DNA from 4 places in the Pseudomonas sp. E315 genome. Region 1 is predicted to be linked to each of the others. Evidence: riboswitches for the same ligand, from Rfam matches in the RefSeq annotation. Region 1 holds a riboswitch; each other region holds the start of a gene.

Region 1 (2,196 bases):
CATCCACAACACCGCGTCCCAGTTAGGGGCGTGGCGAAAGTTACCGATGCTTAAAAAATGCTGGCGCTGCTCGTAGGGCACGAATGTGTCAGGCACGCGATCCACCATCAGGGGGCACCAGTGCAGCAGCGATTTTGGTACGTGGAACTGCTCAACCAACAAGTCGATTTCGTATTCAGAAATCATTAAGTTCAAATCACTGCGATAAATAGCCGCGATTTCCCGCTGCGCCAGATCGGTGCCAGCCATCTGTTCAAAGGTTTCGCGTGGGGCCGGGGCGAACAGGCTGCTGAAGTCGTCCTGTTCAGCGGTGTGTTTGAGCCGGGCTTTAAGTTGCTGCTGGCGAGCATCGCGCAGGCTTTGCAAGTCAGAAGTTTCCAAGATGCGCAGAGCGTGTGGGCAGTGCTTTTCGACGCGCCAGCCGAACTGCTCTTCCATCATGAAGCGGTCGAATAACACCACGTCCGGGGCCAGTTCACTGATAAAGGTGTCAAAACTGCTGTTATTAAGCTCAATGGTGACTTCATCAATGCCCAGTGAGGCCAAGTCGGCCTTGTGCTCGCCGATGCCAGCAGGGCTGCTGAAGGTGATCTGCCAGCCTTGCTGCAAAAAACTCTCGATGATTTGCATCATGTGCCCACCCGCCGCCGATGAGCGTGGCTCGGGCCACACGTAACCAATGATCAGAACGCGGGTTGGGCGAGGGGACGACATGGGGAGTTCCTTGGGACGTACTAAAAAGGCGGCAATTAAAGCACACACACCTGCACGCCTGACATTGACCTGCTACAACGCACTGCGTAGCCTTGCGCGTTCGAGGTTCTTCGCAACGCGAAGCTAAGAAGGGAACGCGGTATGCCGCGGCTGCCCCCGCAACTGTAAACGGTTCAATTGCCCTGCAATGCCACTGCCCATTCGGCGGGAAGGCGCCGGGCAGGGCTCAGCTTTTAGCTGACGCCCAGGCCGTAAGCCAGGAGACCTGCCTCGTAACAGATTTTTACTTCAACCGGGCGGGGTGATCCGGTGGCGAGATCTCGCGCGCGAATGCCTGCGACAGTCGTCCCGTATGCCCGCCGCTTTGCCAAAGGGCATCCGATGAAAACACTGGCCAAAATCCCCGTCACTATCGTTACCGGCTTTCTCGGTTCGGGCAAAACCACCCTGCTGCGCCACATGCTGGACAACGCACAGGGCCGTCGCATTGCGGTCATCGTCAACGAGTTCGGCGAGCTGGGCATTGACGGCGAGATTCTCAAACAGTGTTCCATCGGCTGCACCGAAGAAGAAGCCAATGGTCGCGTCTATGAGCTGGCCAATGGCTGCTTGTGCTGCACCGTTCAGGAAGAATTCTTCCCGGTGATGCGTGAACTGGTTGCGCGCCGTGGCGATATCGACCACATCCTGATCGAAACCTCGGGTCTGGCCCTGCCAAAGCCGCTGGTTCAAGCGTTCCAGTGGCCAGAAATCCGCAGCGCATGCACTGTAGACGCAGTGATTACAGTGGTCGACAGCCCGGCTGTGGCCGCAGGCACCTTTGCAGCATTCCCGGATCAAGTGGATGCCCAGCGCAAACTTGACCCAAATCTGGATCATGAGTCGCCTCTGCATGAGTTGTTCGCTGATCAACTGTCCAGCGCTGACCTGGTCATTCTGAACAAGGCCGATCTGATCAGCCCTGATGATCTGGCCAAGGTACGTGCCGAAGTGGCCGAAGAGCTGCCGCCTGCGGTGAAAGTTATCGAGGCCAGCAGCGGTCGTTTGCCGCTGGACGTATTGCTGGGCCTGGGTGCCAGTTCTGAAGAACACATCGACAGCCGTCACAGCCACCACGACCATCACCACGATGGCGATGATGACCACGACGATCACGACCATGATGCGTTTGATTCGATTTCCATTGAGCTGCCTGAGGCGCAAGAGCAGCTATTGATGGACGCGTTGACTCAACTGGTGGTCAAGCACGGCATTCTGCGGGTCAAAGGCTTTGCTGCCATCCCGGGTAAACCGATGCGGTTGCTGATTCAAGGTGTGGGCACGCGTTTCGACAAGCACTTTGACCGCGCGTGGCGCGCAGAAGAGCCCCGCACCACGCGTTTGGTGCTGATCGGTCAGGATCTGGATGCGGCGCTGCTTGAGTCCACTCTGCGCACCGCGTTGAGCGCCTAAACCATGCACTTGCTCAGGACCCAGCCCGGT
Region 2 (2,196 bases), on a different contig from region 1:
GATCAAAATCAAGTCCGCTTGGGCAGCGGCCTCCCACAGCAGACGGCGGCTTTCATCGGCGCCCACCATCCACAAATCCACCTGATACACCGGCGCACCGCTGGCGCGCTCAAGAATCATGGGGTCGAGAAAATCCGGGCCACATTTAAACACCCGCACCTTGCGCCCTTGATTGCGGTGCAATCGGGCCAAGGCTGCGGTAACAGTGGTCTTGCCCTGACCGGAAGCCGGTGCGGCGATCAAAACCGCCGGGCAATGACGCGACTCTCTCATGCTTTAACACTCACAATTCGATGCCTTTTTGGGCTTTAATTCCGGCCTGAAACGCGTGCTTGACCACGTTCATTTCGGTCACGGTATCGGCCAGATCAATCATTTCGGGTTTAGCGCCACGGCCTGTCACCAACACGTGCTGCATCGGCGGGCGGGCTTGCAGGTCACTCAGCACTTGCTCAAGGTCGAGGTAGCCGTGCTTGAGCGCGATATTCAGCTCATCGAGCACCACCAACCCAATAGAGGGGTCGCACAGCATCTCGCGGGACACTTCCCATGCTGCTTGGGCCGCAGCGATATCGCGCTGGCGGTCCTGAGTTTCCCACGTAAAACCTTCGCCCATGACGTGATAGCGAACTTGTTCTGGGAAGCGACGGAAGAAGATTTCTTCGCCCGTGCTGTTGCGCCCCTTAATGAACTGCACAACGCCGCACTGCATGCCGTGCCCCATCGCACGGGCCAACATGCCAAACGCCGAGCTGCTTTTACCTTTACCGTTGCCGGTCAATACCAGGAGCAAGCCGCACTCGTTAGGTGAGCTGGCAATGCGCTCGTCCATAACGGCTTTTTTGCGCAGCATGCGCGCTTGATGTCGTTCGTCACGTTCAGGGGATTCGTTCATGGCAGCTCTCCGTTGGGGCTCGATGATGCAAACGGGAGGCGGGGGACATTTATAGACAACAGCACACCCTCGCCCGCCGCGAAGTGTTGGATGGATCAGGCCGGTCTCCGGGCTCATGAACGAGCGACCCCCTTACGGAGCAGCCCTGACCACGCGCCTTCCCGTGCAGTAACACAGTGGCACTTGGCGTGGTTTTTATTCATTTACCGTTGCGGGGGCAGCGCCGGGATCAAGCGGTTGTGTGGGTCAAACGCGCCCTCACCGGCTTCCCTGTTTCACCCTGTCGACCTTTGGCCACAGAGCACCTGAAACAAGCGGCGAAGGTTAGAGGGTTGGGGGTGGAGCGTCAATTAAAGCTGGCACTGATCGAGGTCATTCACTGGCAACGTCTGAACCTTTGAGCAACTACGCTCCTCTATCACTGACAAGACCTATTCATGGAGATACACATGCTCAAGCGCCAGCACGTTGTTGTCATCGTCCTTGCGGCAGGGTTAGCCGCCTGCGGTGAAAGCTCGACCCTGCAAGTGAGCGACGGCACCGGGCCATCCCCCAAGCTGCCCGAACCCAACAAAACGGTGATCCCTACAGTCAATATCGCTCCCGCCATTGGCTGGGCCGCGGGCGCCACACCGATTGCAGCCCAAGGCACACAGGTGACAGCGTTCGCTGAAAACCTTGATCACCCTCGCTGGCTATACGTACTACCCAATGGCGATGTGTTGGTGGCTGAAACCAACGCGCCACCCAAGCCTGATGACAGCAAAGGGATTCGCGGCTGGGTCATGGAAAAAGTCATGGGCAAGGCTGGCGCCGGCGTGCCCAGCGCCAATCGCATCACCTTGTTGCGCGACGCCAACCACGATGGCGTCGTTGAAACCCGCACAGTGTTTATCGACAACCTCAACTCGCCGTTCGGCATGGCTTTGGTGGGCAACGACTTATACGTGGCGGACTCCGACAAACTGCTGCGCTTCCCCTATCAGGCCGGGGCGAACTCGATCAGCGCCCAACCCACCAAGGTGGTCGATTTGCCGGGCGGCCCACTCAACCATCACTGGACCAAAAACGTCATCGCCAGCCCTGACGGCAAAAAGCTTTATGTCACGGTCGGCTCCAACAGCAACGTGGGCGAAAACGGCATGGATCAGGAGCAAGGCCGCGCTGCGATCTGGGAAGTCGACCCGGCGACCGGCAGCCATCGCATTTTCGCTTCTGGCCTGCGCAACCCGAACGGCATGGCCTGGGAGCCCCAAACCGGCAAATTATGGACCGCCGTCAACGAGCGCGACGAAATCGGC
Region 3 (2,196 bases), on a different contig from region 1:
TTGGCGTGTGATCAATAGCCTCGCCGGCGCGCCGCCCAGGCGCTCGGCCAAGGCTAATGCGGTGCTTTCTGCAATGCCCCAACACCCCGTTTGCTCGAATACCCGCTCAGACCGTTGGCTCAAGCGTGATACGAAAGGGGCAAGCTGTTGGGCACTGAACACTTCAAACGCAAGATTGAGTTGTTCGGCCAATTGCGTCAGCCCCGGCTCGTCGGCTTTGCGATCAAGGCTGGCCATCGCCGAGAGTTCACTTATCGCGATCCCGGCGTGGCTCAATGAATGCTCGATCAGCGCCAACACGTCATCGACACTGCAACCTTGTCGACAGCCCAGGCCAATCACCAGTATTGGCGCTGTACTGTCAGGTTTCATGCCGAGTAGTTACTTGCAGGTTTGCGGCTAAACAACCAAGCGCTAATAGCGCCCAAGGCCAACCAGAACGCAAGGTTGGTCAGTTGTGAGGCTATTTTGAACTGAGTTTCCAGCGCTTCGGGGGCCAGGCTTGAGTGCTCCAGTGGCTGTGGTGCGCCCATGATGTGTGGAATGACCAGAATAACCACGCCCAGTATTTTCAACGCCCAATGCTTGCCCAACACCACCAGTGCAATCGCCACGGCGGTAGAGGCAGCCGTGGTCACCCACCAGATCTGGCGTTGTAACAAGTCGGCAGCCGCTGTGCCGGGTAGTTCAGGCGGCAAGCCGAGGGTCGGCGCCAAACAAAAAGTGACGTAACCCGCCAAGCCCCAGAGCAGGCCTTGTGACGTGCGGGTGGGGGCGCGCAGGGTATAAAACCCCGCCAGCATCAGGGCAAAGCCAACCGCTACTACTAAGTTGCCACCAGTGGTCGAGAGCACGCGCTGCCAGCCATCTTCAGGCTCCCAAGCTTCGGCGTCATGGCTGTGGCCTGGGACGGCTGTCGCGTCGTGCTCATGCGCGTGGGCGCCAGCCGGGGTTTCATAGGTTTCGGCCTGGAGAATCAGGGGGGCGACCCAAAGGCTTTGCAACAAGGTCAACAGCAAGGCTGCCAGCAAACCCGCAAAGCCTGCCGTTTGAGCAATTCGCTTAATCATGGACGTGAGATCTCAATGGCACGGGAAGGCGGAGCTGTGACGGGTGTCGTGTGCGGCGTTATGAACCGCTTCGATGTGCGAAAAACCCGCAAAGTAGACGAGAAAAGCGCCCAGCACGGCAGCACTGACGGCGGCAACAATGCGTTGGCTTTGGGTTGATGCGGCCGTAGCGGTATGGGTTTGACGGGTGCTGATTGACATGGCGCTTCCCTCTGATCAAGCAGCGGGCAATTCAGAGCGCAAGAAAACCCCACGAACGAAGCTCGCAGGGTTCAACAGCGCCCGCCCACCGCGGGTTTGTTTTTCGACGTAATCAGGCCGGTCTCCGGGCTTGCGAGGGGCTCAAGTGACTTGAGCCTCAAAACATCACCTTCCCATGCAGCGCACAGTGGCTTTGATGTTTCTCTCGCTTACCGTTGCGGGGGCAGCGCCGGACTAGTCAGGACGATTAACGCCTGACGCACCGGTTTCCCGTTTCACCCTGTGAAGGGCACCTGATACAAGATGTGTAGGAGAGCACGACTGATAAAGGGTCGTCAATTGCGCTGCTCTGGTTTGAATGAGTCTATGCCGCTACCGACAAGATGTTTTTGACCTTGTCGCGCAACTGATCAATTGAAAAAGGTTTGCCGATCACTTGCATGTTGTGGCCCAGTTCGAGGTTTTCTGCATAGCCGCTGGCAAACAGAATGGGCAGCAGCGGTCGTAACTCACGCGCTTTCTCTGCCAGTTCGCGTCCATTCATGCCGGGCAAGCCGACATCGGTCATCAGCAAGTCAATGGCGCTGCTGATATCGGCTAACAGCGGTATAGCCGTTTCACTGCCATCAGCTTCCAGCACCTTGAACTCCAACTCTTCCAGGACATCGACGATCAGCATACGAACAATGGCATCGTCTTCAACGACAAGGATGGTGGAGGGTGTTGCAGGCATAGTGGTTATCCCGAAAAAATTTAAGCGCGGGTGGGGGCCAGTCATTCGCTGACTTCTTTTATCAGTAAACGATAGACCCAAACTAGTTCCCGCAGTCATGCAAAAAAGCGACGTAAAAGAGGTGCAAGCGTAACCCTAGCTGGCCTCGATCGGAATTTTTGCGTACGAAATTGTACGTATGAAAGTAAGAAA
Region 4 (2,196 bases), on a different contig from region 1:
GTCGAAGCCCCGGCAGAAATACCCAACAGGTATGGGTCCGCCAACGGATTACGCAGCAAGGCCTGCAAAATCACGCCACATGTGGCCAGCCCTGCACCGCAGGCGGCTGCCACCAAGGCCCGAGTCAGGCGGTAGTTCCAGACGATGCCTTCGTCGATAGGGTCCAGCACATGCCCGGCGGCCCATAGTTTATTGGCCAGCACCTGTAACACCACGCCGGGTTTAATCGGCGTTTCACCAATGGCAACGCCCGCCAGCACCGCCAACAGCAACGCGATACAGGCCAGCAGTGTGAGCATCAACCGTGATGTCATTTTGGCTGTTCGTAGTGATTGATGGCGGTGGCCAAGGTTTCAAAACCTTCGAACATCCGCAAGCTGGCCTGCATGGCATCAGCATCGAGAATGATGATGCGGTTGTTTTTAACCGCATCCATGTTGCGGGTCACGGGGTCAGTGCGCAGGAATTCGAGCTTTTTCTCGTAGTCATCCGCCGGGAAGCGACGGCGATCCATGCGTGCGATTACCAAGAATGTCGGGTTGGCTTTGGCCAGTGTTTCCCAGCCCACGGTTGGCCATTCTTCATCGGACTGCACGACGTTGCGCACACCAAGGGTGTTGAGCATAAAGTCGGCAATGCCCTTACGCCCTGCGACATAGGGGTCGATATCCAGGTCAGCGCTGGAGAACCAAAATAGGGCGCTGGTGTGCGTCAGGTCTTTACCCTTGAGCGAGGCAATGGATTGTTCAAGACGGGCTTTAAGCTGCGCATTTAGCTGTTGGCCGCGGGCCTGCACGTCAAAAATCTCTGCAAGCTGGCTAATGCTTTTGTAAATGCTGTCAATACTGAACGGCTGCAAACGGGTGCCATCAGCGCCCACTAGATTGTCTTTGCCTTCACAGTCGGAAGGCATCAGGTAAGTCGGGATTTTCAGCTCATGAAACTGCTCGCGCGTGCCCACCACACCTTGCGGGCCGACCATCCACTCCAGCTGTACAGCCACCAGCTCAGGCCGCTTACCAATCACGGCTTCAAAACTGGGATCGTTATCGGCGAGACGTTCTACCTTGTCGTTTTGCGCCTTGTATTGGGCCGACACATTGTTGAACCACAGAGAGGTGCCAACCAGCTTGTCACCCAAACCCAGGGCATACAGCATTTCAGTCCCGGCCTGGCCAATGGTCACGGCGCGAGCGGGCGCGTGCTCAAAGGTCAACGGGGCACCGCAGTTTTCGAGGGTCAGTGGGTAGTGAGTCGGGGCTGCATGAGCCAAGGCAGACAAGCCCAGACCGGTGACAAGGGTGACGATGCGGGTCAGCAACATGATGCAATTTCCTTTTGATCGTACACAGCGGGTGTACGGTCTGGAAACACATCATTGAGCACTGCGATCAATACAGTACAGGCCCGCCACCTGAGTGACGCGCACAGCAAAGATGCCTTCCCGGACACCCCGCCGGTTAGTTTGTTTGTATCGGCCGGCAGGTCTCCTGACTGATGCGTCGGCGCCTGGCTCCAGCCTTCCCGGGGGTGAACCCAGTGGCGTTGAGGAGCAAGCTCGGCATCTACAGTTGCGGGGGCAGTTCCGTTTGGTGCTCAGTGAGCGCCTCGGATTCCCTTTTAATCCCGTTTGGGGACCGGCGGCGGCATGTTAGTCGAAATACGCCAGCCCGAGGAGAAGAATGTCCGGGTCACAAGTATTTAAGCCACGATATATCCCGACGACGAGCTTTTAACGCAGCGAACCAGCGCACCGGCAGGTAAAGCGCAACAGCCAGTACAACGGCGGTTAGCCACACGGCGCCCATGCTGTCGAAACCAAAGTGGCTGACCTGATTCAAGCCAAACATCGCCACGCTCGCCAGATACAGCACTTTGAGTGCATACAGGTGCACCAAGTAGAAGAACATCGGCGCGGCACCAAAAATGGCTAATGTGCTGATCCATTGGCGCTGTTGAACGCGCTCAAAAACCAGTAACAACAGCAGGCCAACGCCCAAGGTCAACGCCAAAAACAGCAGCGAAGGCGGGTACTTGGTGATGTTGAAAAAGCTCATCAAGGTGTGTGTAACGGTGTCATGTTCCACCCACGGCGCCTCGCCATATCCGTTGAGTAAACGCAGTGCCACAAACCCCATCAATGCGCCGATGCCTGCACGTAACACATTGCGTTGGCGCATAGCGCCAGACGCTGCG

What was found. Region 1 has a riboswitch for cobalamin ahead of cobW (cobalamin biosynthesis protein CobW). Riboswitches for the same ligand answer to the same signal wherever they lie in the genome.
Region 2: another riboswitch for cobalamin. It lies ahead of cobO (cob(I)yrinic acid a,c-diamide adenosyltransferase); the one in region 1 lies ahead of cobW (cobalamin biosynthesis protein CobW).
Region 3: another riboswitch for cobalamin. It lies ahead of ACZRJQ_RS03055 (CbtB domain-containing protein); the one in region 1 lies ahead of cobW (cobalamin biosynthesis protein CobW).
Region 4: another riboswitch for cobalamin. It lies ahead of ACZRJQ_RS03210 (ABC transporter substrate-binding protein); the one in region 1 lies ahead of cobW (cobalamin biosynthesis protein CobW).

The regions. Positions count from the first base shown of each region.
Region 1 covers NZ_JBUZPJ010000012.1:151,005-153,200, reverse strand. The annotation lists gene ACZRJQ_RS17095 (glycosyltransferase) at 1-714, opposite strand, end outside; cobalamin riboswitch at 801-1,001, shown strand; gene cobW (cobalamin biosynthesis protein CobW) at 1,096-2,166, shown strand; gene cobN (cobaltochelatase subunit CobN) at 2,170-2,196, shown strand, end outside.
Region 2 covers NZ_JBUZPJ010000003.1:66,631-68,826, forward strand. The annotation lists gene ACZRJQ_RS05705 (cobyrinate a,c-diamide synthase) at 1-273, opposite strand, end outside; gene cobO (cob(I)yrinic acid a,c-diamide adenosyltransferase) at 284-895, opposite strand; cobalamin riboswitch at 977-1,219, opposite strand; gene ACZRJQ_RS05715 (PQQ-dependent sugar dehydrogenase) at 1,345-2,196, shown strand, end outside.
Region 3 covers NZ_JBUZPJ010000001.1:657,667-659,862, forward strand. The annotation lists gene ACZRJQ_RS03045 (cobalamin biosynthesis protein) at 1-372, opposite strand, end outside; gene ACZRJQ_RS03050 (CbtA family protein) at 369-1,070, opposite strand; gene ACZRJQ_RS03055 (CbtB domain-containing protein) at 1,083-1,271, opposite strand; cobalamin riboswitch at 1,370-1,583, opposite strand; gene ACZRJQ_RS03060 (response regulator) at 1,636-2,004, opposite strand.
Region 4 covers NZ_JBUZPJ010000001.1:695,279-697,474, forward strand. The annotation lists gene ACZRJQ_RS03205 (FecCD family ABC transporter permease) at 1-302, opposite strand, end outside; gene ACZRJQ_RS03210 (ABC transporter substrate-binding protein) at 311-1,324, opposite strand; cobalamin riboswitch at 1,464-1,657, opposite strand; gene ACZRJQ_RS03215 (acetyltransferase domain-containing protein) at 1,692-2,196, opposite strand, start outside.